One region of the Sporofaciens sp. St.21A7 genome, then DNA from elsewhere that is predicted to be linked to it. Evidence: predicted binding sites of a transcription regulator. Region 1 holds the regulator's gene; the other holds the start of a gene.
The links. The regulator Rex, encoded in region 1, represses fermentation and respiration genes when NADH is low (regulators of the CRP and FNR family bind a similar motif). The targets are predictions, from matches to a motif close to ATTGTTAANTANTTAACAAT.
Positions count from the first base shown of each region.

Region 2: AC6I3O_RS08880 (L-lactate dehydrogenase) is a predicted target of Rex. The motif match lies at 10,617-10,636, and genes of this name have one in related genera.

Region 1 is NZ_BAAGFN010000001.1:2,786,791-2,801,969, reverse strand. It holds gene smc (chromosome segregation protein SMC) at 1-1,744, shown strand, start outside; gene ftsY (signal recognition particle-docking protein FtsY) at 2,154-3,101, shown strand; gene ilvA (threonine ammonia-lyase) at 3,138-4,352, shown strand; gene AC6I3O_RS13725 (hypothetical protein) at 4,355-4,672, shown strand; gene AC6I3O_RS13720 (hydroxymethylglutaryl-CoA lyase-like TIM-barrel protein) at 4,936-6,327, shown strand; gene AC6I3O_RS13715 (GntR family transcriptional regulator) at 6,362-7,051, shown strand; gene AC6I3O_RS13710 (NADP-dependent isocitrate dehydrogenase) at 7,066-8,265, shown strand; gene AC6I3O_RS13705 (hypothetical protein) at 8,367-8,573, shown strand; gene AC6I3O_RS13700 (hypothetical protein) at 8,570-8,971, shown strand; gene AC6I3O_RS13695 (hypothetical protein) at 9,031-9,462, opposite strand; gene AC6I3O_RS13690 (flavodoxin family protein) at 9,755-10,489, shown strand; gene AC6I3O_RS13685 (ABC-F family ATP-binding cassette domain-containing protein) at 10,516-12,429, opposite strand; gene AC6I3O_RS13680 (redox-sensing transcriptional repressor Rex) at 12,630-13,274, shown strand; gene AC6I3O_RS13675 (NAD(P)H-hydrate dehydratase) at 13,402-14,901, shown strand; gene alr (alanine racemase) at 14,969-15,179, shown strand, end outside.
Region 2 is NZ_BAAGFN010000001.1:1,810,354-1,825,532, reverse strand. It holds gene AC6I3O_RS08930 (fumarate hydratase) at 1-589, opposite strand, end outside; gene AC6I3O_RS08925 (FAD-dependent oxidoreductase) at 632-2,242, opposite strand; gene AC6I3O_RS08920 (2Fe-2S iron-sulfur cluster-binding protein) at 2,257-2,931, opposite strand; gene AC6I3O_RS08915 (FAD/NAD(P)-binding protein) at 2,979-3,833, opposite strand; gene AC6I3O_RS08910 (4Fe-4S dicluster domain-containing protein) at 3,833-4,870, opposite strand; gene AC6I3O_RS08905 (4Fe-4S dicluster domain-containing protein) at 4,874-5,848, opposite strand; gene AC6I3O_RS08900 (hydrogenase iron-sulfur subunit) at 5,836-6,276, opposite strand; gene AC6I3O_RS08895 (4Fe-4S binding protein) at 6,267-8,255, opposite strand; gene AC6I3O_RS08890 (4Fe-4S dicluster domain-containing protein) at 8,263-8,652, opposite strand; gene AC6I3O_RS08885 (CoB--CoM heterodisulfide reductase iron-sulfur subunit B family protein) at 8,649-9,446, opposite strand; gene AC6I3O_RS08880 (L-lactate dehydrogenase) at 9,534-10,481, opposite strand; gene AC6I3O_RS08875 (hypothetical protein) at 10,762-10,905, opposite strand; gene AC6I3O_RS08870 (hypothetical protein) at 11,082-11,429, opposite strand; gene AC6I3O_RS08865 (AAA-like domain-containing protein) at 11,609-13,216, shown strand; gene AC6I3O_RS08860 (fructose-1,6-bisphosphatase) at 13,326-15,179, opposite strand, start outside.

The sequences.
Region 1 (15,179 bases):
GCTGGTGAAGGTGGAGGAAAAATACCGGACGCTGGCGGATAACCTTCTGGGGAGGACGCTTGTGGTGGAACATATTGACCATGGGCTTGCCATTGCGAAGAAGTATAAACAGTCTCTTAGGATTGTTACCCTGGAGGGGGAATTGATTAATCCCGGAGGTTCCATGACAGGAGGCGCGTTCAAGAATTCCAGTAATCTGCTCAGCAGAAGGCGTGAGATGGAGGAATTTGAGCGGACGGTTAAACAGTTGAAGCGTGAGATGGACGAGGTGGAAGCGTCTTCGGACTTGCTGCGCAAGGAGCGCGCCGGTTATTATGAGAAAATGGATGAAATCAACAACAAGCTTCAGAAGGCTTATGTCATTCAGAATACGGCGAAGATGAACGCGGATCAGGCAGCGGCGAAGATCCGCAATTCCAGAGAGCTTGCGGAGAGTATGGGCGAGGAGGCTAAGAAGCTGGACGACCAGATTACGGAAATCGTGGATAATCAGGATTCTATCAATGTGGAGCTGGATACTTCCGAGAGGCTGGAACAGGAGCTTACCAAGCAGATTGAAGAGGAACAGAAGATTCTGGATGCGGGGCATGAGGAGGAAGCCGGGAAGGTGAAGCGTACGGAGGAGATTCATTTGGAGTTCGCAAGCCTGGAGCAGAAGTTCACCTTTGTTGACGAGAATGAGAACCGTATCCGGGAGGAAATCGGGAAGTTCCAGGATGAATTGAAGGAATTAGAGAAGAATAAGGGCGGTACTTCTAAGGAAATTGAGGAGAAGGAAAGGCAGATCGGTGAATTAAGGGAGACGATTGAGAACTCGGCAGAATTATTTACGGAGATTCAGGAGGAGATTGAGCGGTTCAAAAAGGAGCGGGAAGAGCTGAACCAGAAGCACAAGGATTTTCTGCAGAAGCGTGAGGATTTGTCAAAGCATATGGGAGACTTGGACAAGGAGATTTTCCGTCTGGAGAGCCAGAAGGAGAATTTTGAGTCGGCTTCGGAGAAGCAGATTAACTATATGTGGGAAGAGTATGAGATTACGCTTATCCGGGCAAAGGAGCTTAGGGATGCAAATCTTACGGATCTGGCGAAGATGAAGAAGCGGATTCAGGAATTGAAAGGGGAAATCCGGGGGCTTGGCAATGTGAACGTCAATGCCATTGAGGAGTTCAAGAATGTTTCTGACCGGTATGAGTTCCTGAAAGCCCAGCATGACGATCTGGTGGAGGCGGAGGCGACGCTGGAACAGATTATCGAGGAGCTGGATACTGCCATGCGCAAGCAGTTCCGGGAGCAGTTCGCGCGGATTGCCAGTGAATTTGACCAGGTGTTCAAGGAGTTGTTCGGCGGCGGCAAGGGTACGTTAGAGCTCATGGAGGATGAAGATATTTTGGAGGCAGGGGTGCGGATTATTGCGCAGCCGCCGGGAAAGAAGCTGCAGAATATGATGCAGCTTTCCGGAGGGGAGAAGGCGCTGACGGCGATTTCGCTTTTGTTTGCCATCCAGAACTTGAAACCGTCGCCTTTCTGCCTTCTGGATGAGATTGAGGCGGCGCTGGACGATAATAATGTAGTCCGGTTTGCAGGATATCTGCATAAGCTGACGAAGAGTACCCAGTTCATTGTGATTACCCACAGAAGGGGGACGATGACGGCGGCGGACAGGCTGTATGGGATTACGATGCAGGAGAAAGGGATTTCTACGCTGGTGTCGGTGAGCCTGCTGGAAGAGGAGTTGGATGCGTAATCGTTAGAGGGACGCATTTCCGGAAAGAGGGATATCCCACGCAGACTGAGACAACGTTCCGGCGAACTAACTGCTAACTTCGACTAAGACACTCAGGAGGGCCTTCGTGCCTAAGTCTTCGTAAGCAGTGGATTTCACCTCCACTAAGAGCGTCCCTGAATGTCTGCTTAGGGATATCCCTCTTCCCGGAAACGCTGTTTCCTCTAAGCGTCAGGGGGAGTGTTGAAGCGGGAAGAGAGTTGGAGATAGTGGGGGGATTGGCGGGGGAAGATAAGGGGATAGAGTATAGAATTTTTGATAGGTGATTTTTTGGTGATGAAAGTTTTAGGGAGTGTTGAATTATGTAGGGTGTGGATGGGGTAATTGGAGATTAGGATGCTGGTGATGATGGGGAGAATAGGAGGTTGTGATGGCTGAGGAGAAGGTTGGTTTTTTTAAGCGTTTGGTTCAGGGGCTTGGGAAGACGAGGGATAATATTGTGTCCGGGATGGACAGTATTTTTAATGGGTTTTCCCATATTGATGAGGAGTTTTATGAGGAGCTGGAGGAAGTCCTGATTATGGGGGACTTGGGGGTTAAGGCGACTTATGATATCCTGGATGATTTGAAGGCGAAGGTGAAGGCGCAGCGTATTAAGGAGCCTATGCAATGCCGGGAGCTTCTGATTGAGAGTATTAAGGAGCAGATGGACGTGGGGGAGACGGCGTATGAGTTCGAGGAGCGCACGTCTGTGGTGCTGGTGATTGGGGTAAATGGAGTCGGGAAGACGACGACCATTGGGAAGCTTGCCGGGAAGCTGAAGGCCCAGAATAAGAAGGTGGTGCTTGCGGCGGCGGATACGTTCCGCGCGGCGGCGGGAGAGCAGCTAAAGGAGTGGGCGAACCGCGCGCAGGTGGATTTGATTGGCGGGCAGGAAGGTTCCGACCCGGCTTCCGTGGTCTTTGACGCGGTGGCTTCGGCAAAGGCAAGGCATGCGGACGTGCTATTGTGCGATACGGCCGGCAGGCTTCACAATAAGAAGAATCTGATGGAAGAGTTAAGGAAAATAAACCGTATCATTGACCGGGAGTTCCCGGAGGCGTACAGGGAGACGTTGGTGGTACTGGATGCGACTACGGGGCAGAATGCGCTGCAGCAGGCGAAGGAGTTCCATGAGGTGGCGGATATTACGGGGATTGTGCTGACGAAGATGGACGGAACGGCGAAGGGCGGGATTGCTGTGGCGATTCATGCGGAGCTGGGGATTCCGGTGAAGTACATTGGCGTCGGGGAGTCCATTGATGCTCTGCAGAAGTTTGATGCGGATACCTTTGTCCGGGCGTTGTTTACGTCTGGGGAAGAAGGAGAGAATTCCTGAGTTTGTTTTAATCTTGGATGATAGGAGGAAGAAAGTATGTTTACGCTTGAAAAATTTGAACAGGCCAGCGAGCTTGTGAAGAATGTCACGAACCCGACAAAATTAGTGTACAGCGAATATCTGAGCCGGGAGACGGGCGGAAGGATTTATCTGAAACCGGAGAATATGCAGGAAACGGGCGCTTATAAGGTGCGGGGCGCTTATTATAAGATTAGTACCATGAGCGAGGAGGCGCGGGCAAAAGGGTTGATTACTGCTTCTGCGGGGAACCATGCCCAGGGCGTTGCCTACGCGGCGCAGAAATTCAGCTGTAAAGTAGTCATTGTGATGCCGACGGTGACTCCCTTGATTAAGGTGAACCGTACGAAGAATTACGGCGCGGAAGTGATCCTGCATGGGGATGTTTATGACGATGCGTGTGAGTATGCGCTGAAACTGGCGGAAGAGAAGGGGTATACCTTTGTCCATCCTTTTGACGATCCGGATATTGCCACCGGGCAGGGGACGATTGCCATGGAGATTGTGCAGGAATTGCCGACGGTAGATTATATCCTTGCGCCTGTGGGCGGAGGAGGATTGATTACGGGAGTGTCTACGCTGGCGAAAATGCTGAATCCTAAGATTCAGGTCATTGGCGTGGAGCCTTCTCAGGCGGCGAGTATGACGACGGCTTTGGCTTCCGGGGAGCCTGTCACCCTCGACAGCGCCAATACGATTGCGGACGGTACTGCGGTCAAACGGGTGGGCGAAAAGATTTTCCCATATGCGCAGGAGAATATTGACCGTATGCTGACGGTGGAGGACGACGAGCTGATTGGAGCGTTTTTGGATTTGGTGGAGAACCATAAGATGGTGGTGGAAAATTCCGGGCTTCTGACGGTCGCTGCCTTGAAGCAGCTTGACTTGAAGGGGAAGAAGGCTGTGGCGATTTTGAGCGGCGGCAATATGGATGTGATTACCATGTCTTCCATCGTACAGCATGGGCTGATTCAGCGCGACCGGATTTTCTCGGTGTCTGTACTGCTTCCGGATAAGCCGGGCGAGCTGGTAAGGGTGGCGGCTACTATTGCGGACGCACAGGGAAATGTCATTAAGCTTGAGCATAACCAGTTCGTCAGCACCAACCGGAACGCGGCTGTGGAGCTTCGTATCACTATGGAGGCGTTCGGGACGGAGCATAAGAATGAGATTATGAAGGCGTTGGAGGATGAAGGATTTCGTCCGAGGGAGATTGGGGCGAAGCTGTATTAGGATTGGCATATAGAGATGGTAAAAGAATTGAGGGAAAGTTACTTGGAAATGCTATATGCATGGCGCAATCAGCTTTAACTCAATGGGGTGAGTTTCTTACAGATAAAAATCAGGAAATTCCTGATGCAGGCGAACTGAAAAGCATAGAGGCTGGCGAGGGAGAATTTGTTAGTTTGATTCGTGCCGATATTAAAGACGGTCGTGCTGTAAAACGAACTGTCAGTATCCCGAAATGGATGGATGATAAAGTGATAGAATCTGGTTTAAGTTTGTCGAGAGTGTTGCAGAATGTATTAAAAGAGAGGTTGAATATTGGATAAACAGCAATTATTAGGAGTGTGGTTACACACTCCTTTTTATATGCACAGGGGTACGTAAGGAAATTAGCAGCTTTGGTGTACGGCACCCTGCCCGGCGGGCAGAGGAATTCTCTCTGCTCGATTTTATTGTCTATATAAGAAAATCTTAAATGATTAGATTTTTGGAAATATTTCTCTTGACAAAAAATGTATTATTGTATACAATTATACACGTTAATGGGTTAGGCTGAATGATAAGACATGACACGAAGGAGATGACATCTATGGAAAACAGAAAAGTATACCTGGACAAACACAGCAATCTACTGCAATTGGAGGAACACATGTACCCGCTGGTGGATGTGAAGAAGCCCAATGTATTTCGGAATCTGTTCCGTTATGACGAGATACCCAAGATTGCATTTAACGACCGTATCGTGCCCCATAGCATGCCAGACGAAATCTGGATTACGGACACCACGTTCCGGGACGGCCAGCAGTCGAGGGCGCCCTATAGCACCGAGCAGATTGTGAAGCTTTATGAGTATTTTCACAGGCTTGGAGGCCCCAACGGGAAGATTCGTCAGTGTGAATTTTTCTTATATAGTAAGAAGGACCGGGACGCGGTATATAAGTGCATGGAGAAAGGGTATAGGTTTCCGGAAGTCACCAGTTGGATTCGTGCCAGCAAGAAGGATTTTGAACTGGTAAAGGAAATCGGGATGAAGGAGACGGGTATCCTTGTCAGTTGTTCGGATTATCATATTTTTTATAAATTGAAGATGACCAGGCGGGAATGTATGGAGCATTATCTGTCGGTTGTGCGTGAGTGCCTGGAAACGGGCGTAAGTCCCAGATGCCATTTGGAGGATATTACCAGGTCGGATATCTATGGTTTCGTGATTCCGTTCTGTCTGGAATTGATGCGGCTTATGGAGGAATATCAGATTCCGGTCAAGATCCGTGTCTGTGATACTATGGGATATGGAGTGAACTATCCGGGCGCCGTGATACCGAGATCGATACCGGGAATTATATACGGAATCCGTGTCCATGCAGGAGTGCCAAGCGAGCTGATTGAGTTCCATGGACATAATGATTTTTATAAGGCGGTCAGCAATTCAACTACGGCATGGCTCTATGGGGCCAGTGGGGTGAACTGTTCGTTGTTTGGGATTGGAGAGCGCACGGGCAATACGCCGCTGGAAGCGATGGTGTTTGAGTATGCCCAGCTTAGGGGAACGCTGGACGGCATGGATACCACTGTAATTACGGAGCTTTCCGAGTATTATGAGAAGGAGATTGGATATAGGGTTCCGTCAAGGACGCCCTTCGTGGGCAGGAATTTTAACGTTACGCGCGCGGGCATCCATGCGGACGGGCTGTTGAAGAATGAAGAGATTTACAATGTGTTCGATACAGATAAGTTCCTAAACCGTCCTCCCCTTGTGGCTGTGTCCAATACGTCCGGGCTTGCCGGAATTGCCCACTGGATCAATACATATTTCCATTTACCGGAGGAAAAGCAGGTGGATAAGAATTCGGAGCTGGTCACTATGGTGAAGGCTTGGGTAGACAAGGAGTATGAGGAAGGGCGTGTGACGGTCCTGACTGATGAGGAACTGCTTGGAGTGATTGAGAGTGCTAGCAAGCAGTTGGGATGTGAATTGATGTGACACAAAAGAGGATAGGAGAGAAGGAAAGGAAGAAATGGAAGAGTATCAAGACCGTTCATTGCGGGGCAGGGTGTTCCGGAAGCTTAGGGAAGACATCCTGTCAGGGGTCTATCAGGAACGTGATGAACTGCGGGAGATTACCATCGGGGAGGAACTTGGGGTCAGCAGGACTCCGGTGAGGGAGGCGCTTAGGCAGCTGGAGCTTGAGGGGCTGGTGAAGATTATCCCCAACAAGGGAGCTTATGTGACCGGGATTTCCCGCAAGGATGTTGCAGATATCTATAAGATTCGCTCCATGCTGGAAGGAATGTGCGCAAGGTGGGCGACGGAGCATATTACGGGAAAACAGATTGAAGAGCTGGAGGAAGTATTGCTTTTGTCGGAGTTCCATTTGCGTAAGAAGAGCGAGGGGCAGACGGAGCAGGTGACGGAACTGGACGGAAAGTTCCATAAGATTCTGTACGAAGCCTCGAACAGCCGGATTTTGGAGCATGTGCTGTCAGATTTCCATAAATATGTGCAGATGGCGCGGGCATTGTCTGTGGGGGAGAAAAACCGGGCCAGGAAATCCATACAGGAACACCGGGAGATTCTGGAGGCAATCAAGAAGCGCGACGGGGAGCAGGCGGAGAAGCTGGCGAACCGGCATATCATGAATGTGATGAAGAATCTGCATCTGATGGAGAAGGAAGAAGCCGTCGAACCGTTATATGACGAAGAATAAGGAGGTATTTTACTATGGCAAAGATTAAGATGACAACACCAATCGTAGAGATGGATGGAGATGAGATGACCCGTATCTTGTGGAAGATGATTAAAGACCATCTGCTAGAGCCGTTTATTGAACTGAATACGGAATATTATGACCTGGGGCTTGAGCATCGGAACGAGACGGACGACCAGGTGACGATTGATTCGGCAAACGCTACGAAAAAGTATAAGGTAGCCGTGAAGTGCGCGACGATTACACCCAATGCGGCGCGTATGACGGAGTATGATTTGAAAGAAATGTGGAAGAGCCCCAACGGGACGATTCGGGCGATTTTGGATGGTACGGTCTTCCGTGCGCCGATTGTAGTTAAGGGAATCGAACCTTGTGTGAGGAACTGGAAGAAGCCGATTACCATCGCCCGGCATGCTTACGGGGATGTGTATAAGGGGTCTGAGATGAAGGTTCCGGGAGCCGGGAAGGTGGAGCTTGTGTATACGGCGAAGGATGGACAGGAGACAAGAGAACTGGTCCATGAGTTCGACGGCGCGGGGATTGTGCAGGGAATGCATAATGTCAACCAGTCTATTGAGAGTTTTGCGAGAAGTTGTTTTAACTATGCGCTGGATATTAAGCAGGATCTCTGGTTTGCGACTAAGGATACGATTTCCAAGAAGTATGACCATACGTTTAAAGATATTTTCCAGGATATTTATGACGGGGAGTATCAGGAGAAGTTCAAGGAGGCGGGAATTACATATTTCTATACCTTGATTGACGATGCCGTGGCGCGTGTGATGAAGTCTGAGGGCGGGTATATCTGGGCATGTAAGAACTATGACGGGGATGTGATGAGCGATATGGTCTCATCTGCCTTTGGCTCTCTTGCCATGATGACCTCTGTGCTGGTGTCTCCGGACGGGTATTATGAGTATGAGGCGGCCCACGGGACGGTGCAGCGGCATTATTATAAGCATCTTGAGGGGGAAGAGACGTCTACCAACTCCGTAGCGACCATATTTGCATGGACGGGAGCGCTTAGGAAACGCGGAGAGCTGGATGGGAATCAGGAATTGATAGATTTTGCGGACAGGCTTGAGAAGGCCACGGTGGATACGATTGAAGACGGGAAGATGACGAAGGATCTGGCATTGATTACGACGATTGAGAATCCGACGGTGCTGAACAGTGAGGAATTTATCAAGGCGATTGCAGTGAGGTTATCTTAGTGTGGCAGGACTTTGCTGCAATCAGCCTGTCAGGAGGTTATGCGTATGGGGCTGTATGTGAATCCTGGGAATTCAAGTTTTCGGACAGCCGTTAATTCGTTTTGAATTGGATGAATATGGACTGTGTTTTCCGGATAGCGAAGGAGCGCAGTGATGTCCAGAAGAGATATCTTGACTTCCTCAGGGGACTTTTTAAAGGCCAGGATTATGTTGAGCTTGCCTATATGACCGGAATCCTTCCGATCAAAAAGTATGGGGAACACTCGGCTATACGGAACTCAGCAAATGGTATGATGGATACTTGTTGAATGGACTGCATATTTATAATCCAAAATCTGTCGTTGATGTGATGCGGAAGAAAAAGTATAAAAGCTACAGGACCGGAACGGAGACATATGAGGCATTAAAGATGTATATCGACCGGAATTTTGACGGTTTGAAAGAAGCGGTAGCCAAGCTTCTGAATCATGTGCAATGTAAGATAGATCCTTCAACATCTCAGAATGATATGACTACATTTAAGACAAAGGATGATGTGTTGACACTGTTAGTCCATCTGGGGTATCTTGCGTATGATGAAGACAAGGAAGAAGTATTTATCCCGAATCAGGAAATTTCCATGGAATTTTTAAGGGCCATAAAAGTTGGTGGCTGGGATGGGCTTATACGTGCATTAGAGCAGTCGGAGAAGCTGCTTGAGGATTAGCCTGTTAAAATGGGTGCCGGGAAATGGTGCATTTCTGCAATATTTCCCGGCGCCCTTATTTACATTTCTTTGGAATATTTTCTGGCATAGTATGCGTAGGAGCCGCCTAATATAAGCAATGCTGCGGCAGAGCCGATGATTCCCAGTAAATCGGATTTTGCCTCGATAAGAAGGAATGGCAGGCAAATCAACACGTATACCATAATGTCAAATGTCCGGGCTTTCGCTAAGTCATGGATGGTCCTGGTACGCTCGTCGTTTAGGTCGATGACAGTCTGGCGGCTCTCTTGGGGGTATTTCTCATACTGGTAGGTGGTTCCGAAGTAGTGGACTCCGTTTAAAGCCAGCAACATGCCTGCGTAATGGATGAGAGTCAGGCATACGGCGGCTGCCTGGCTGCCGAAGATGTGGAGATTTTTCAACATAGAGGCAATGGCGTACATTGGGAGCCCTACAAGGATATATGTCTGTTTTTTCTTTTTGGTGGTCATGGCTGCCCCTCCCTTTTTTGCAAAATGTGATGGAAAGTTTATTTTCCATACGTCCAGTATAAGGGGGAAGATAGAAAATGTCAAGTTAGCTTTCCGTGTTTTTGGGACAAATTTATCTGTGAAAACCATACCATTTTTTCTATGATAATGCTATAATAAAATAGTATGATGATTTGTCAAGCTAATGGCAGGCGGATAACATCTGGCTATTGATGTGAAATAATGTGTGGATAAGCCTGCGTATGGCTGGCTTACATTCTGATAGATAGATACATAGAGAAGGGAGAACGAGATGAAGATACTGATGATTAACGGCACCATGAGGCACGGCTCAAGCTATCATATCGGAAAGATGGTGATTGAAAAGATTGCGAGGGAAGAAGATCAGGTCATTGAGTTATTTCTTCCTAAGGATATGCCGGAATACTGCCGGGGGTGCGCGGCCTGTATTATGGAGAGCGAGAAGAAGTGTCCGGATTATCTGATGTATATGAAGCGGGTGACGCGGATGATTGATGAGGCGGATCTGCTGGTGTTCACGTCTCCGGTCCATGTGCTTCATGTGACAGGGGCTTTGAAGGCCCTGTTGGATCATTACGGATACCGGTTTATGGTGCATAGGCCGGCGGAGTGCATGTTTGGCAAGCAGGCTGTTTGCATTACTACCGGGGCTGGCGGCGGGATGAGATCCACGCTCAAGGATATCAAGAGCAGCCTGTTCTTCTGGGGCGTGGCGCGGATCTATACATACGGGATTGCCGTGGCTGCGGTACGGTGGGAGGATGTGCAGATGCCGATTAAGGAGAAGATCGTAAATGATGTGGATCGGCTTGCAATGAAGCTGACCCGGGATACCGCTTCCGTGACCCCGGCGTTGAAGACGAAGATTTTGTTCTATATCATGCGGCATATGCAGCAGAACGGGAAACATCTGCCGGATGTCACTTACTGGAAGGAAAAGGGGTGGCTTGGGAAGGAGCGTCCGTGGAAGAAGGCGGCGCAGGAAAGCAGGCAGGGGAATGAATGAAAAACGGGACGTAGTAACATGTTTTACTACGTCCCTAATTCTTCCCAACGCTCATATAATACTTCTAATTCCGCTGCAATCGAAGCCTTTTCGTCCGCCAATTCCTGGCACTTCATGGAGTTGGTAAATACTTCCTCCTGCGCCATCATACGGTCAATCTCAGCATCCCGCTCCTCAAGGGTGGTGATGCGCTCCTCGGTCTTTTTCAGTTCGTTTAAGCGTTTCCGCTCCCTTGCCTGCGCCTCTTTCTGTTCCTGCCAGCTTAATTTCGATTCCGATACGGTTCCGGCAGAGGAAGAAAGCGCTTCCTCGCCTCCGGCATAAGCGGCGGTCAGTTCTTCCCGTTTTTCCAGATAATAGTCGTAATTCCCGATATAGTTGACGAAAGTGTGGTTGACCAGTTCCAGAATCCGCGTCGCCGTCTGGTTGATAAAATACCGGTCATGGGACACATAGAGCAGAGTCCCGGTATAGTCGTTCAGCGCCTTCTCAAGGATCTCCTTGGAGGTGATGTCCAGATGGTTCGTGGGCTCGTCCAGAATCAGGAAGTTCGCCCGTGAAAGCATCAGCTTCGCCAGTGAAACGCGGCCCCGCTCACCGCCGCTTAAATCCCCGATCCGTTTGAATACGTCGTCCCCTGTGAACAGGAATGCCGCCAGCATGTTGCGTATCCTGGTGTTGGTAAGCTCCGGGTAGTCGTCGGAGATTTCATCGAAAATGGTCTTTTCCATGTGGAGTACATGGTGTTCCTGGTCATAATAGCCGATTTCGACGTTGGTTCCCAAGGTGAACGTCCCTGTGTCGGCAGGTAGTACCTGGTTCAGGATTTTCAGGAGCGTAGTCTTTCCCGTCCCGTTGTCCCCGATGACGGCGATATGTTCCCCACGTTTGATTTCAAAGCTGACATCCGTGAACAATACCTGATTGGGAAAAGATTTGCCAAGGGAATCTACGGACAGCACGTCATTGCCGCTGATACGCGAGGGTTCCAATGTTAAATGGATTTCGGTATTCATTTCGGCAGGTTTTTCTATGGGCTTGATTTTTTCCAGCATTTTTTCCCGGCTTTCCGCCCGCTTGATGGACTTTTCCCGGTTAAATGAGCGCAGTTTTTCGATGACTGCCTCGTGGTGTTTGATTTCCTGCTGTTGGTTTAAGTATTCTTTGAGCCTGGCTTCCCTAAGCTGCCTTTTTTTCTCGGCGTAGGCGCTGTAGTTTCCTGTATAGACCATGAGTTTCCCAAGTTCGATTTCTAAGATTTTCGTAACGACCCGGTCCAGGAAATATCGGTCATGGGAGACGATCAGTACGGCTCCAGGGTAATTCAAAAGATAGGTCTCAAGCCATGCAATGGAGTTTAGGTCCAAGTGGTTAGTCGGCTCGTCAAGGAGCAGGATGTCTGGTTTCGTAAGCAGGAGTTTCCCCAGAGACACCCGTGTCTTCTGGCCTCCCGAGAGGGTGGCTACGGGCTTGGAGAAATCCTCTTCGCCAAAGCCAAGTCCTTTGAGGACGCCTGTAATCTCGCTTTCATAGGCGTATCCATTATCACGCTCGAAAGCGGCGGTCAGCCTGTGGTAGGTCTCCAGACGTGCGGCAAGGGCGTCCCCTTCCAGAGATTTCAGTTCCAGCTCAATCGAACGGATCTGCTGCTCCATGGCGATAATGTCTGCCTTGGCCAGTTTTACTTCTTCATAGATGTTACTGCCGCTTACCATGTCCTGATGCTGGGCGAGATAGCCCAAAGTCTTTCCTTTGGTCAGGACGATTTCCCCGCCGTCTGTGGGGAGTTCGCCGACAATCATCTTGAACAGCGTGGTCTTTCCGGCGCCGTTTGGCCCTACGAGGGCGGCTTTTTCGTGGTCTTCTATATGAAATGAACCTTCCGTGACGATGACATTTTCACCGAAGGATTTGCAAAGTCCGTGGCATGCCAGTATCATGATGTCCCTCCTTTTTTGTGTTTCCTGTCTGTGGTTTTGGCCGATCAGACGTTGTAATTGAGTAAATGAGCCTGCTTTTTTGGCAGGCTGATACCCTTTCATTATAACGAAAATTATACAAAATACAACTAAAAGTTTGACTTTAATCTAACAATTCTATATAATTGGGTATTAGAAAGGAAATGGAAGGTGAATTAAAATTGGAAGAAAGAGAAATTTCCCAGGCAGTCATACGAAGGTTGCCCAGGTATTACAGATATCTTGGTGAGTTATTGGAGAACGGGGTAGAGCGGATCTCGTCCAATGACCTGAGCAGGCGGATGAAGGTGACGGCATCCCAGATTCGTCAGGATCTTAATAATTTCGGCGGATTTGGGCAGCAGGGATATGGATATAACGTGAAGTATCTTTATACGGAGATCGGTAAGATCCTGGGCTTGGAGGAAGATCACCGTATGATTATCATAGGCGCCGGTAATCTGGGACAGGCCCTGGCGAATTATGCGGCATTCGAGAAGAGGGGATTCATCCTGAAAGGAATTTTTGATGTGAACCCAAGGCTTGCGGGCATGACGATACGGGGCGTACCGGTTCGGATGATCGAGGAGCTTGGCGAGTTTGTGAAGGACAACGAGGTAGAGATTGCGGCTCTTACCATCCCTAAGGACCGGGCGGTGGAGGTGGCGGATCTCCTGGTCGCCAACGGCGTGAGGGCAATCTGGAATTTTGCTCACACAGATTTGAACCTGCCGGAGCATGTTATCGTTGAGAATGTGCATCTGTCGGAGAGCCTGATGCAGTTGTCCTATAAAATTAACAGGTTCAATGAGGAACACAAAAAGTAATGATTGAAAGACTGTATGGAAATTGCTTTTAGAAAAAGTATTTTTCATACAGTTTGTTGATTTTACCCGCTGTATCCTGCTGCCGTTTGCGTCCGGCCGGGAAGGTATGGGGAATAAGGAGGAACATATGCGATATCTGGTGAATGGCGCTCAGATGAAGAGGGCGGATCAGTATACCATCCGGGAGGTGGGAATCCCCTCCTTAGAGTTGATGGAAAGGGCGGCGGTTTCCTGTGTGAAGGTGATGGAGGAAGAAGGGCTTGACTTGTCAAGAGCCTGTATCGTCTGCGGCTCCGGAAATAACGGAGGGGACGGGTTCGCCATAGCGCGGCTTCTTTGGCAGAAAGGATACGCCCCGCTTGTATGCTTTGTCGGTAACGCTTCCCATTGTACGGAGGAGACGAAGCGTCAGATGGAGCGGCTCTTGGAAATCGGCGGCGAGATATGCAACGAATTTAAGGATGGTGAATATAGTATCATCATAGATGCTGTTTTCGGCGTAGGGCTTAGCAGGAAAGTCGAAGGAAAATATTTTGACATTCTGGAGAAGATGAACCGGGCGGGCGGCGTGAAGTTTGCCGTCGATATGCCGTCAGGTATTTCGGCGGATACGGGAGGCGTCCTTGGGACTGCATTCCGGGCAGACCTGACGGTCACATTCCAGTTAGAAAAACTGGGGCTTGTGCTGTACCCGGGAAAAGAGTATGCGGGGAAGGTGTCGGTTACGGACATCGGAATCCATACGGAAGGACTTTCCAAGGAATCTAGGCTTATGTATCTCTGTGAAAGCGGGGATTACAGAAAGATGCTGCCTGTGCGCAAGGCGGATTCTAATAAAGGGACCTATGGGAAACTGTTGGTGATTGCCGGAAGCAAAGGGATGTCCGGCGCAGCTTTCCTGAATGCAAAGGCGGCTTATCTCTCAGGCGCGGGACTGGTGCGGATCTATACGCCAGAGGAGAACCGGGTTATCTTGCAGCAGCTTCTTCCCGAGGCGGTTATTTCTACTTATACGGAGTACCGAAAGGAGGAACTGAAAGGGCTGCTTTCCTGGGCGGATGCAATCTGTATCGGTTCGGGAATCGGGACAAAAGAGACGGCGTGCAAGCTGTTAGAGACGACGCTTCAGAAGGCGGAGGTTCCTTGTCTGGTAGATGCGGACGGATTGAACCTGTTAGCGGGGCATTGGGAAGAGATGGAGTATTCAAAGGATGTGAAAACCCTTGTGCTGACGCCCCATATGAAAGAAATGTCACGTTTGGTTCGCAGAAGCGTGGGAGAATTGAAGGAAGGCCGTATGGGTATTCTGGGAGAATTCGTTGAAAGCCAAAACTGCACCTGCGTCCTCAAGGATTCCCGTACTGTGGTTGCCTCTCCCACAGGGGGAATGTATGTCAACCGTTCTGGAAATGCTTCGATGGCGAAGGCTGGTTCCGGCGATGTACTGGCAGGTATCATAGCCGGGCTTCTGGCACAGGGCATGGACGGCCACAGGGCGTCTGTGCTTGGCGTATATCTCCACGGCAGGTCGGGGGATTATGCGCAGGCTGCGAAAGGAAGTTATAGCGTAATGGCTCAAGATCTGCTATTATATTTGAGTGAGGCATTTAAGGAGTTAGAGTTTTGAGTAAGGCATATGTGCATTTGCGAAACTGTAAGTCGGAATCAGGCATTTGGGGAACAGGAGGCAGAAAATGAAGAATTATAGCAGAGTTTGTGCAAGGATAGACCTTGATGCGATAGAATATAACATGGAGATGATGCGGCAGAATCTGGACGAAGGTGTGAAGATCCTATCCGTAATTAAATCAGACGGATACGGTCATGGCGCCTTACAGGTGGCAAAATTTCTCTCTGATAAGGAGTATATCTGGGGGTATGCGGTGGCGGCCCTGGACGAAGGGA
Region 2 (15,179 bases), 980 kb from region 1:
CAAAAGTCCCGCCGATTCCGACGCCCACTACCATAGGCGGGCATGGATTCGGTCCTGCCGTCTCTACCACTTCCAGGATAAAATCCTTGATTCCCTGTAAGCCATGGGAGGGCTTGAACATACGGATCTGACTCATATTCTCGCTCCCGAAGCCCTTTGGCCCTACCGTAACCTTAATCTGCTCGCCCGGAACGATTTCCGTATAGAGCATTGCAGGGGTATTGTCCCCTGTGTTTCCACGGCGTACCGGGTCTTTGACAACGGATTTCCTAAGATAGCCCTTATCATAACCGCGGCGTACTCCCTCGTCCACAGCGTCCGCAAGATTGCCGCCGGCCAGATGTACGTCCTGGCCAATCTCAAGGAATACGCATGCCATACCTGTATCCTGACAGATCGGTACGCACTCGTTATCCGCAATCTCGAAGTTCTCAATAATGTTATCAAGAACGCCCTTTGCAATCTCACCATCCTCACACGCGCGGCAATCTTTAATCGCACACTTTACGTCCTCCGGAAGATGATTATTTGCTTCGATACAAAGCTTTTCTACGACATCCGTAATCTTGCTTACTTCTATCTCACGCATAATCTTGTCTCCTTTTTTTATTCATATCCTTGTGGCATATCTCTATCTCTCATGCCGGGCATATTTCGGCAGCAGCAATGGTGATACATCGCCGGAAGCTGCGTCTGCATTCTTCAGTTCCTCTTCATAAGCCGCCACATGGTCAATATTCATCGTACCAAGCTCTACCTCTTTCGCTTTCGCCGCCGCTTTCTTACCTGCATTCCGGCCAAATACGATAACGTCAAGAAGGGAATTGCCCATCAGACGGTTTCTTCCATGAATACCGCCTGCGGCCTCTCCTGCCGCCAGGAGGTTTGGAATCGTCTTGGTGAAGCCTTCTCCGTCAATCTCAAGGCCGCCGTTCTGGTAATGCAGCGTCGGATAGATCAGGATCGGAACCTTTCTCATATCAATCCCATAGTTCATATACATACGGAACATTGCAGGGATTCTCTTCTCAATGGTTCCCTCTCCGCCAATCAGTTCAATCATCGGCGTATCAAGCCATACGCCCATTTGCCCGCCGGGAGCCTCTACCCCCCGTCCTTCTCTGCACTCGCGGATAACGCCAGAAGCATTGACGTCACGGGTCTCAAGCGGATGGATATAGGCTTCACCTTCAGCATTGACAAGCTGGGCGCCTACCGAACGTACTTTCTCCGTAACAAGGGCGCCGCGGATCTGCACCGGATGGGCAACGCCTGTCGGATGGTACTGGATAGAATCCTGATAGAGAAGCGGTACGCCTGCCCGGTATCCTAAGACCAGTCCGTCCGCCGTTGCGCCGTAATGATTGGAAGTGGGGAAGCCCTGATAATGCATTCTTCCTGCGCCGCCCGTTGCGATGACAACCGTCTTTGCCCTTGCCACCGAGTAATCCCCTGTCTCCATATTGAGAAGAATAGCGCCTGCCGCCTGTCCCTTCTCATCCTTGATAATCTCTACTGCAGAAGTAAACTCTACCACCGGAATCTGACGGTTCAGTACTTCGTCCCTAAGGGTACGCATAATTTCCGCTCCGGAATAATCCTTACATGCATGCATTCTCTTTCTGGATGTACCGCCGCCGTGGGTCGTTACCATACGTCCGTCCCCATCCTTGTCAAACATGACGCCAAGCTCGTTCAGCCATTTGATTGCGTCCGGCGCTTCCATGACAAGACGTTTTACCAATTCCGGCCTTGCAGCAAAATGTCCGCCCCCAAAGCAGTCCAGATAATGCTGTACCGGGGAATCATTTTCCTTATCTGCCGCCTGGATACCGCCTTCCGCCATCATGGTATTGGCGTCTCCAATCCTAAGTTTCGTTACGATCATCACATTGGCGCCTGCATTGTGGGCTTCGATGGCACAGGAAGAGCCGGCGCCGCCGCCGCCGATGACAAGCACGTCTACATCATAATCAATTTTCGTAATATCAATATCTTCATTCAAAATACGGCTGGTAGAGTGGAGCATTTTTGTAAGCTCTAACGGCGCTTTCTGTCCCTTGTTGGCCCCTACTTTGATTTCCGCAAATGCCTCCGGATTATAATCTGGATGGAATTCTTTCAGGAGAGCGTCTTTTTCATCAGCAGTCAGACGCCTGGGTTCTGTAGACATACGTTTTTCTCTTGTAGCCTCTACCTTTTTGATGGATTCCATCATATTCTCTGGATATGGTGTATACATGTTTACGCCCTCCCTTACTTCTCAATCTCTCTGGTATTATAAAGTTCCTGCATCTCTGTGATTGGCTTCTGCATAATCTGCTCAATCAGCTCGTCATACTCGCCTTTATTGATTTCTTCTACACGGTCTGCAAGATGCTCAGTCTTAGGCGCGATGTATTTTCCTGTAAGCCTTCTTGCCAGAACACCTACATGGGGATGAGAGATACCTGCCGGACATCTTACGGTACAGCAGCCGCACCCGATACAGTCGAAGGATTCTTCCGCACACTTCGTAAACTCGCCCCGCTGCGCGTATGCGATGTACTGCATAACATTCAGATCCTGGGTACATGCCTTTGTGCAGGCATTACATCCGATACAGCTATAGATTTCCGGATAGAGTTCCATCATGATCTGCTGGGTCGGTTTGATATCCTCAATGTCATAGGTTCTCTTATCAGTCGGGAAAAATGGAATACTTGCCACATACATTCCCTCTTCCACCTGAGTCTGGCAGGCAAGGCAGGTCTTTAATTCATTTTTTCCCTTGATACGGTATACGGTCGCACAGGCTCCGCAGAAACCATGACGGCAGCCGCATCCTCTTTTCCATGTATAGCCGGCGTATTCCATGGCGGTCATAATTGTAAGGTCTGCCGGAACACTGTAACGCTTACCGCTAAAATATACATTTACCATATTTTCCATGTTATTCGTATCCTTTCTCTAAATTATATGGCTAAACTGGTGAGCCTTTAATATTCATTGGGAAGTTCGTCGATTTCATCATAACGGAACACAGGGCCGTCTTTGCAGACATACTTCGAGCCGATATTGCACCGTCCGCATTTGCCGACTCCGCACTTCATACGCAGCTCTAATGTGGTATACACCTGTTCCGTCGTAAATCCAAGCTCCTTTAATCCTGCAAGTACGAACTTAATCATAATCGGAGGCCCGCAGACCAATGCCGTCCTGTCTGTGTCGAATCCCAGCTCTTTTACGTAGTTCGGAACAAAACCCACATGTCCGTCCCAGTTATCCTGCTCCCTGTCGATGGTCAGATAGACGTTCACGCCCTCTGCCTTCATCCAGACTTCCTGTATCTCTTTTAACTGAACCAAATCCTCCGCAGAACGGGAACCATAGACAATATCCACCGTCCCATAATTCTCACGGTTATCCAGCACATAGTTGATCACAGAACGAAGGGGCGCAAGCCCGATACCGCCTGCAATGAATAGCAGGTTCTTACCTCTAAGCTCCGTCTCTACCGGAAAGGAATTGCCGTAGGGTCCCCGGACCGTAATCTCATCGCCCACCTCTAAGCTGTGGAGATAGTCCGTCAGGATACCGCACTGCTTAATACTGAATTCCTGATACTCTTTATTGGTCGGAGAAGAAGTAATGGAAAACATACCCTCGCTAATTCCAGGCGCACAGACCATAGCGCACTGTCCCGGCATATGCTCGAAAAGCTTGCCGCCCTCGGGAGCATTGACCCGGAACGTCTTTACATCCGGCGTCTCCTGACGGATATCCGTAATCACGCCCACCTGAGGAATCAGCGTATCTAATGTATAATTCTTATGACATGTACATTCACCCATTATTTTTCACCTCCCTGATTCTGAAACGCCTTTACAACCTTCACAATGTTAAGGGCCTGGGGGCATTTCTCCACACAGCGGCCGCATCCTACGCAGGAGTACATTCCGTCGTTATTCGCCGGATAATACACCAGCTTATGCATGAACCTCTGGCGGAACCTCTGCATCTGGCTGGTACGGTTATTGCCGTGAGCCATCATCGTAAAGTCTGAGTACATGCAGGAATCCCAGCATCTATAACGGGATACGCTGTTTCCTGCCGTATAATCCTTGATATCATAACACTGGCAAGTAGGACATACAAAGGTACAGGTGCCGCATGCCAGACATGGCTTGTATAACTCTTCCCAAACCGGGGAATCGAATTTCTCGGAAAGGGCGTCCCCGTTCCAGCCTTCCAAGGAAAGGTTCATATAGGGCAGTTTCTCCACAATGTTATGGATATTTTCTTTTTCCGCCTCTACTTTCGCCTCGCCGTCTGCGTCGTCTGTAAATAGCTCTTTCACGGCTTCCGTAAGCGCTTCCCCTTTTTCTGTCAATGCCTTCCAGTAGAGTTCTTCCCCTGCCGTCCATACTGCAACGTCGGAAGCCGGGCTTGCAGCGTCCACGCCGAATACCTTACAGAAACAAGTTTCCTCCGGCTCATGGCAGGCAAAAGCGACAATCGTCCCATGGTCCCTTCTTGCCGCATAGAACGTATCCACCGGGTCGGACAAGAATACATTGTCCAATACTTCCATGCCTTTTACGTCGCAGGCTTTCATGCCGAACACTACAAAATCCTGCTCTTTTAAGCTCTCCGGCTCGATAGACATCTTCTTTCCCTCTTTCCGGACCGTATAAAGCCCTTCACTCTGGGGGAAAAATGCGTCTTTTGCCGATTTTACAGTCTTTAACGTGTCAAGGTCTACTTCCGCATCCTTGCTCCAAGCCCCGAAGTTGGTCTGCCCAGCGGTCTTTACCGGAACATACAGCTCTTGCTTATCCGCGATTAACTGGAATAATGCGGAAAGATTTTCTTTGGCTATCTTGTACATACATTATCCCCTCTTTCCTACAATACTTGGTTCCGCGTCCTCAAACGTATAGTCGGTAAGCGGCGCCGTTGACTCGGTATCTGCCCCTGCCTGATATTCACCGTATAATTCATCAATGTCCTTGATAAATTTGCGGTTGAACAGATGAAGCGGGATTCCCTGGGGGCATACACGGCTGCACTCGCCGCAGTCCGTACACCTTCCCGCCACATGGAACGCACGGATGATATGGAACATCTTCTCCTCGAAGGAATCCACATTTGCCTTCTGGGAGCTGTCAAACTTGTTGCTGTCGAACACACACTTGCGGCAGCTGCAGGCCGGACAGGCATTTCTACAGGCGTTGCAGCGGATACATTTGCTTAACTCGCTCTGGAAAAATGCAAATTTCTCCTCCGGGCTCATGGCCTCGATCTTCGCTACCTCATCGAAACGCTCAGCATCCTTGGTATCCTTGGATTCCCCGATCTGCTCGTCAAAAATCATATGGTCTTTGCCTTTGCAGACATGGCATCTCTCTAACATGGCGTCTGCGTACGCAAGGGTCTTTTCCCCGTAAATGGTCTGAATTTTTAAGCTTTCTGCCTCGTCCGTAATCTCTGCGCCTTCGATGCTCTCAATTCCTTTGATTCCCTGCTTCTTGATTCTCTCAATATCCAGTTTGCCTTTGCACCCTACACCGACGATGTACGCCTTGTCCCTGTCTACCCGGTGTTCTTTGATTAACTGGTTAAAGCTATATGTATCGCATGGCTTTAAACAGACCATAGTCTTCCCGTCAAGTTTGGAAGCCTCAATCATATATTTGCTCAAATTCGCCCCGCAGAAACCATTATAAACAAAATCTTTTAACTCTTCTTCCGTCTCGAAGTAAGCCGGTTCCGGATTATAAGGCAAGTCTCCGGCCTTCCAGCCGAGAACCCGTGCCACAGTCCCGTCTGCCAGCAGCTCTTTTGCACGATTTATTAGCTCTTGCATCTCAAATCCCCCAATCTTACGTTTTCACCGAGAGAATAGATTTTCTCCACAAAACTGTTCATCGTGTCGGAGAACTTCACGCCCTCTGCCGCAGACACCCACTCCACGCGGGTACGCCCGTTTTCCACGCCGATGTAATCAAGCATGGAGAACAGAAGCGTCATACGCCTCCTTGCGTAGTAATTTCCGGTGCTATAGTGGCAGTCTCCCGGGTGGCATCCGCACATAATGACTCCGTCCGCGCCTTTTTCAAATGCCCGCAGAATGAACATGGGATTCACGCGGCAGGAGCATGGCACACGAATAATCTTCACGTCGGCAGGGTAGGTCAAACGGCTGCTCCCGGCCAGATCGGCTCCCGCATAGCTGCACCAGTTACAGCAGAACGCTACAATTTTAGGTTTGAATTCTTTATTTTCTAACGGCATATTGCATCCACCTCCGCTATAATCTGTCTATTTGAGAATCCTTGCAGATCCATGGCGCCTGACGGACATGCAACGGTACATGCACCGCAGCCCTGGCAGAGCGCATTGTTGACTACTGCCACCCGGCGCGTCTCGCGGATTCCATGGTCATTGACCTCTTGGTCTTCATAAGTAATCGCACCGTAAGGACACACATTCTCACAGGTCGAACATCCGTTACACAGCAAGGTATCTGCCTTGGCGGTACACGGGTTCGTCATCAGCTTATCCTTGGCAAGCAATCCGATGGCTTTCACGGCAGCGGCTCCTGCCTGCGCCACCGTCTCCGGGATGTCTTTCGGTCCCTGGCAGACGCCGGATAAGAAGATTCCCGCTGTGGGCGACTCTACCGGACGAAGCTTTGCATGAGCCTCCGTCAGGAAGTTGTTGGTGTCAATACTTGCAGTCAGCATGGTCGCAATCTTGCGCACGTCCGGATTCGGCTCGATGGCCGTAGCAAGGACTACCATATCCGCTTCTTTCAAAATCTGCCGGTTGTCAAGCAGGTCTGAACCCTGTACCAGCAATTTCCCGTCTGGCTGCGGAATTACCTTCCCCACCTGTCCCTTGATATAATTCACTCCATACTGCTCTACCGCTCTTCTGTAGAACTCGTCGAAGTTCTTGCCGGGAGTACGTACGTCGATATAGAATACCGTCACGTTCACGTCCGGATATTTGTCCCTTATCAGCATCGCATGTTTTGCCGTGTACATACAGCAAATCTTGGAACAATAGGGTTTTCCTCTGTCATCGGAGCAGCGGCTTCCCACGCACTGGATAAATACAATCTCCTTAGGCGCTTTTCCGTCGGAAAGACGCTCTAAATGACCATGGGTCGGTCCTGCCGCATTCATCACACGTTCCAATTCCAAGGATGTAATGACGTCCTTGCTCTGGCTGTAAGCATACTCGTCATATTTGTCAAGGTTGATGGTGTCAAACCCTGTGGCGACTACGATCGCACCGTATTTCTCTGAAATAATCTCGTCCTTCTGCTCATAGTCGATGGCTCCTGCCTGACATACTTTGGAACAGATACCGCATTTTCCGGTCTTGAATTTGATACACTCATTGCGGTCAATCACCGGAACGTTCGGGATTGCCTGTGCAAACGGCGTATAAATGGCGCTTCTTGTGTTAAGGCCACGATTAAATTCGCTTGGCGCTTTCTTGGACGGGCATTTCTCCTGGCAGACGCCGCAGCCCGTACATTTGTCCATATCCACGCTTCTTGCTTTCTTTCGGATATCTACGGTGAAATCACCCACGAATCCGCTGACTTTTTCCACTTCACTGTATGTATAGATGGTAATCTTCTCATGGGCTGACGCTTCCACCATCTTAGGGGTCAGGATACATGCAGAACAGTCAAGGGTCGGGAAGGTCTTGTCAAGCTGCGACATCCTTCCGCCGATGCTCGGGGTCTTCTCCACGATATCCACTTCATAACCTGCGTCTGCAATGTCAAGGGCTGTCTGGATGCCGGCGATACCTCCGCCGATAACCAGCGCACGCTTGGTAACGCGGCTCTCTCCCGCCTGAAGCGGCGTGTTTAAGTTCACCTTTGCAACTGCCGCCCGCATCAGGATAACCGCCTTCTTGGTCGCCTCATCCATATCCTTATGAATCCATGAACAGTGTTCACGGATGTTGGCGATCTCCACCATATAAGGATTCAATCCTGCGCGCTCGGCCGCCTTCCGGAACGTAGCCTCATGCATACGCGGGGAACAGGAACATACTACGATTCCTGACAAATGCTTCTCGGCAATCGCCGCCGCAATCTTCGCCTGTCCGGCTTCGGAACACATATACTGATAATCCTCGGCATGGACAACCCCCGGCTCCATGAGCGCCATCTCTGCTACTTTATTTACGTCTACCGTAGCGGCAATATTGCTTCCGCAATGGCAGACAAATACTCCTATCCGCTGCACTTTTTTCTCACCTCCTGTACCTTCTGTATGCACTTACTAATAACTGCTGCGGAAGCTCCGGGTCTAAAAGCTCCGGAATCTCGTCTGCCAGCAGATAATTCTGGCCTTTTTGACGCACGACGACCTGTCTTGCGGCGTCAATCAACTTCCCTGGTTTTACGTCGCGGGGACATCTCTCCACACACGCGAAGCAGGAAAGACATTTCCACAGGGACTTAGAATTTACCAGGCTTTCAATATCTTCATTGATTACGTAGGACACAAACTGATGGGGCTTGATATCCATCTCGTTGTAGGACGGGCAGGTGGCGGAACATTTGCCGCACTTCATACATTTCAGCGGATTCACGCCGCTGATTTCCTTAATCAGCTCCGCCTGTTTCTTTTCAGAACTCATGATTTTGGCACCTCCTCTTTCACTCCCAGAGCCTCGGCAAGCAGTTCGGTAAAGTAGACCACCGGAAGTTTTTTGCCTGTACTCTTATTCAGGTTATACAGGCAGAGCGGACATGCCGTAGTCAACATCTGCGCCCCAAAGCCTTCTGCGCTGTCCATGATCTTTTCACACATATTTTTGGACATTTCTTTCTCTTTCAGGGAAATGTACCCGCCGCAGCATTCATTGCGGTACGGATAAATAACCGGCTCTGCGCCGATGGCGCGGATAAAATCCTCGATGATCTTCGGGTTCTCCGGGTCGTCAAAACTTAACAGCTTGCTCGGACGAAGGAGGAGACACCCATAGTATGCACCGATTTTCTTTCCCGTCAGAGGATTCGTCACTTTCTTCTTCAATTCGTCAAATCCTACTCTGTCGCGAAGGACTTCCAGGAAATGAAGAACTACCGTCTCGCCCGCATAAGGTTCTTCAAGCTCCATGTAATTGTTCGCCCTGGTGCGGATGTCTTCTACGTTCTTCATGTCGTCATTGACACGTTTGATGACATGATGGCATGCGGAACACATGGTCACCAGTTCTTGTCCCTTCTCCTTCGCCGCATTTAAGGCGCGCACAGAAGACAACTTCGTGGCGATTTCGTCAGAACCAAGAGGGTAGACCCCGCCGCAGCACTGCCAGTCTTCGATCTCTTCTAACTCGATTCCCAGAGCCGCTGCTGAAGCCCTTGCATAAACATCCAGATCCTTTGCCTTTGTTCTCAAAGTGCATCCCGGATAATAACTGTACTTCATAGTTCTCGCTGTCCTTTCTTACTATATTTTGTCGAAACTTCATTTTTATATTAATATGAAGTTTTTCATAAGTCAATAATTCTGTGACTACAGTTCAATCTGTGCGATGACAGCTTTCAATGCATCCGCACTTGCCTTTAACTTGCCTACCTCTTCCTCTGTAAGGGCCATTGGAATCTTGCCCTGAATACCGTTAGGGCCAACCAAAGCCAATGTGCTTAAACATACGTCTTCGATTCCATATTCCCCGTGCATCATGGAAGATACGGTGGTAACGGACTCGGACGCGGACATCAGAATGCTGCATAATCTGCAGACGCCTCTCGTGACTGCATAGAAGGTCGCTCCCTTGTTGGCGATAATCTTGCCGCCGGATTTCTGCACGTAGGTAAGCATTGCATCTTTGTCCAATTCTTTGGCGTCTTTTCCAAGATGTGGCATCATTGCAACAAAATCGTCTACGTTAACGCCTGCAATCCGCGCCGCAGACCATGGAATAAAGGATGTATCTCCATGCTCGCCAAATACATATGCATGAATATTTCTCTGTGCTACTTTAAAATGTTCGGAAAGTCCGCAACGGAGTCTCGCGGAATCTAAGACAGTTCCGGAACCAATAATCTGATTCTCCGGGATACCTGAAATCTTTGTGAATACATAGGTCATAACATCGACCGGATTGCTTACAATGATATAAAGCGCCTTTGGTGCCGCCTTTACAATCTCCGGTGTGATCTGCTTTAAGATATCAACGTTGGTCTGTGTCAGCTCGATTCTGGTCTGGCCTGGCTTACGCGCAATTCCAGATGTGATGATTACAATGTCGGAATCCTTCGCATCCTCATACTCACCTGCTACAATAGCTACCGGATCTCTGAAACAGGTTCCCTGCTCGATATCCATGACCTCGCCCTCTACCTTCTCCTTGTTGATGTCGATCAGAACGATCTCAGATGCCATGTCCTCGCCGGACAATGTGTACGCAATTGTGGCGCCTACGCTTCCGGCACCAATGATTGTGACTTTGCAGCTCATGTTTTCTTCTCCTTCTCTATGCATTTTCTACTGATTCTGGAATACTGGCTCTCTTTAGCTTATGCCAGTACGCCTGGCGTCAGAACCACTGTGTAATTTGTCGTTTCCTGCCGCCTTCTGAAGACATCATAACACATTGACAATAAATTAACAAGCATTTTGTTTGTAGAAATTTTAACAATATATTTCCTATCTTTTATCCAATTTGACGAAAACCTACGCATAAAAAAGGTGCAAAATCTTTATTATCTCAATAAAGACTTCGCACCTTTGGTTCATGCTAATTTACTTCTTTGTTGTTTGCGAGGATATTTTTCTTGCGTATTTTCAGCTTCGCTCTTTCTTTTTCATCCGTTTCTCTGTCAATTAATTCATCGACAAAAGTGATCAATGCATTATACACTTCAAACTGTTCGTCGCTCATGCCCATATTATCACCTCACTTTTAAAGTGCCGTTTACTTTTGTATTCTCATTATATCAATAAGTGATTTAGGTGTAAAGCCTTTATTCAATCCTCTGTCACAATAAGTCTTTTGGCCAAACTGTCAAAAAGCTGCTCATCCAGAATCAACCGGAAAAGCAGCTCCTCATTCAAATATTATCTAACCTTGTCATCATTGACGCCGTCATTGTTGTTATTGATGTTGTTATTGTCGTCGTTCCCATCCAGGGCATCTCCCACGTCATCCATGCCGTCGCGGACATCATCGCCAATCTCATCGGCTATATTATCTCCATCGTCACGGTCCGTACCGTCTGTAGCGCCATTGGTATTTCCGTTATTGGTGTTGCCGTTGTTGGTGTTACCATTGTTGGTATTGCCGTCGTTTGCCGCATTGTTGTTCGCTGCATTGTCATCTGCGTTGCCATCGCTTCCGCAGGCCGTCATTCCAAGCATTGCGCCTGTACACATTAAAATCAGTACCATTTTCTTTAACTGTTTCATGTCAAATTCTCCCTTTCATGTATCTTTATCTATAATCAAGTAATACTTGTTATCAGTAATATCTGCAAAAAAAGAAATCCTATACTGGAATTTTTTACAAAACATAGGGACGCCATTCTTGAAAGAACATTATTTCTATGCTATGATTTTCATATCTTATAGGAAAGGAGCCTGAAAAGATGGGAAAAATCTTCAATATAACGGGCGTATGCATTCCAACCAGGCATTATATGGTCGATATCAGCAGACAGCTTGGGCAAATACGCACTTTAATTGACCAGGGAGCTTATTTCACGATCAACCGGGCAAGGCAATATGGCAAGACTACCACATTATATGCCCTGAACCGGTTTCTTGGTGATGATTATCTGGTGGTGAATCTGGATTTTCAGGCTTTGGACACGGCAAAATTTGCAGATGGCAATATATTTTCCCTGACTTTTGCGCGGTATTTTCTGCAGCGGATATATCGGCAGAACCCTCTTATTCCGGAAGAATTACAAGACTCTCTTTCCGAATTGGATATGGCAGTCTCAGAAGAAAAAAAAGAGTTTTCATTGTATGATTTATTTCAATATTTAATCCGAATCTGCCACGCATCAGCCAGGCCAATCATCCTGATTATCGACGAAGTGGACAGCGCCGCAGACAATCAGGTATTTCTGGATTTTCTCGCACAGTTAAGAAATTATTATCTGGAACGGGATACCCTTGGCACGCAGACCTTCCATTCCGTAATCCTGGCCGGAGTCTGCGACGTGAAGAATATGAGAAGAAAACTTCGCCCGGACGACGCGCACAAGACGAACAGCCCTTGGAATATTGCCACGCGCTTTAAGGTAGACATGAGTTTTTCCCAAGATGATATTGCAGGAATGTTAAGGTCATACGAAGCTGACCGGCATACCGGGATGGATATCGGCAGCATTGCAGGCCTGCTGTTTCATTACACTTCCGGCTACCCATATCTGGTATCCGCACTGTGCAAGTTGATAGACGAGGATGTGGCTCAATCCGATGCTTTCCGCACAAAATCTCCCTGGACAAGCGACGGTTTCTTTGCTGCGGAACGTATGCTGCTTTCGGAGAAAAACACACTGTTTGACTCTCTCATTGGAAAACTTACCGATTATCCCGAATTAAACACATTAATCGAAAAACTGCTTTTCACAGGAGCTGCGATTTCTTATAATACGGATGAACCTGCTTTTGATGTTGCCACTATGTTTGGGTTCATCCGGAACAACCATGGAACCGTAGAGATTTCCAACCGTATCTTTGAGACACGCCTCTACAACCTGTACCTATCCGGCGCACAAATGCAGCGCATGGATATCTACACGGCATCTCAAAGAGATAAGAATTGTTTTGTGATGGACGGTCATCTGAATATGCGGCATATTCTGGAAAGATTCGTCATACATTTCCACGACCTTTACAAAGACAGCGATGAAACTTTTATTGAAAATTCTGGCCGCAAACTGTTCCTCTTGTACCTCCGCCCAATTATTAACGGAGTCGGCAATTATTATGTGGAAGCACAGACACGGGACATGGGGCGCACAGATGTGATTGTCGATTACCGCGGGGAACAATTTATCATCGAAATCAAGATATGGCATGGGCTAGAATATCATACTCGCGGCGAGCGTCAGCTATCCGCTTATCTGGATGCCTATCATACGGATAAAGGCTATATGCTCAGTTTTAATTTCAACAAGAAGAAAAAAATCGGCGTCAATGAAATTGTTGTCGGCAATAAGACAATCATTGAGGCCGTGGTATAAAAACAGGGGGTGCCGGAAAATAAGATTTTCAGACACCCCCTTGTTCCTTAACGGACGAAGTACCTCCGCCCCAAAGAAGCATGCATCACAAGATGGCCCTTGGGTATATCTACAGCCGCTCCGCGATCTGCCCGCTTCTGTACGCCCGAAGAAGCACCTCTAGATCCGCGATCTGCTCTTTTAAATCCCTTCCGTCATCCGTATCCCCGACCAGTTTCCTTTCCAGCACCCGGTCCACGATCACGCTGTCAGAATGGATGTCGCTCTCCTTCTCAATCGCCGCCTCCGTAGATTCAAAAGGCTCGTGCGCCACCAGAATCAACCCATAGGAATTAGAAATCAGCGTATACCCCGCAATCCCCGTCTCCTTCTGGTAAGCCTTGGAAAATCCGCCGTCAATGACCATGACCTTGCCGCCGCACTTCACTGGGTTCTCCCCGTTCTTACTCTTGACCGGGACATGGCCGTTGATGATATGAGTGTCTTCCTCCGGCAACCCGAATTCCTTCAAAATTCCGTTCACCACGTCCTCCTCTTCCAAAAGGCTGTAATACGGATTCTTCTTCTCCTTATGGGTCTCCTTCTCCGCAAGGAAATACCGCTCAAAAGTCGCCATCTTATCCTTCCCGAATAACGGCGATCCCTCGCTGAGCCAGATATACCACATCATATCCTTGCCCCGCTCCCGTTCCACGTCGTCAAGGGCATGGAATCCCTTGCGCACATAACTCTCCAGAATCTCATACAGGCTCTTCCCCTGATAAGACTTCCCGTAAATGCACACAGATTTCAAACTTCCGTCTTCATTCAGCGGAACGCACCCGTGATACAAAAGATTATTGTTATACACCTTGTACAAAGCGCCTTTATTCAACAAGAACCGCATATGCCGCTGTAATTTTTCACAGTTCAGGAACGCCTGCTCCAGCCGTTCCATGATATCCTCTTCTTCCTTGGTCAGCGCATAGGGATTCTTAGGGTCAACTGTGGGGAAATTCTTATCCAGCATCTCATAAGTCTTGCCGTCAATCTCAATCGTTCCCTTCTCATAGTCAACATGGTGCAGAAGATTCCTATCATCCATGTTGAAACCGGGATTATTCCGGATAATCTGGCCCTCCACCTTAAACTGGATGATAGAGATTGCCTTGTGCATCTTGATATCAATCAGCATCTCATTCTTCCCATGGCCGGAATCGCCCTTTAACAGGAAACATTTGCATGGGTCGTCACTATAGGTATTCATGGCAAACGTCGCCAGCGGAAGCAGATTAATCCCATACCCTTCCTCCAGAATATCCAAGTTACCGTATCTTGCACAAATACGGATGACATTGGCGATACATCCCCTCTGTCCTGCCGCCGCCCCCATCCACAGCACGTCATGGTTCCCCCATTGGATGTCCACAGAATGATGGTCGATTAATTTATCCATGATGATATGGGGACCTGGCCCCCTGTCATAGATATCTCCCACGATATGCAGGTGATCCACTGTAAGCCTCTGAATCAGCTCACTCAGGGCAATGATGAACTTCTCCGCCTTTCCGATTCTGATAATCGTGCTCACGATCGAGTTATAGTACGATCCCTTATCCATGATATCCGCCTTCTCCGTAATCAGCTCTTCGATGACATAGGCAAAATCCTCCGGCAGGGATTTCCTCACCTTGGAGCGGGTGTATTTGCTGGCTGCCCGCTTGCTGATCTCAATCAGACGGTACAGGGTAATCTTGTACCAGTCCTCCATGTTGTCCTCTTCCCGCTTAATCCTGTCCATCTTCTCCTTGGGATAATAAATAAGAGTAGCAAGAGCCTGCTTGGTCTTGCTACTCATAGTATTCCCGAAGACATCATCGACTTTACGGCGCACTGCTCCCGAACCATTCTTGAGCACATGGGAAAATGCCTCATATTCCCCGTGGATATCCGTAAGGAAATGCTCGGTTCCTTTCGGAAGGTT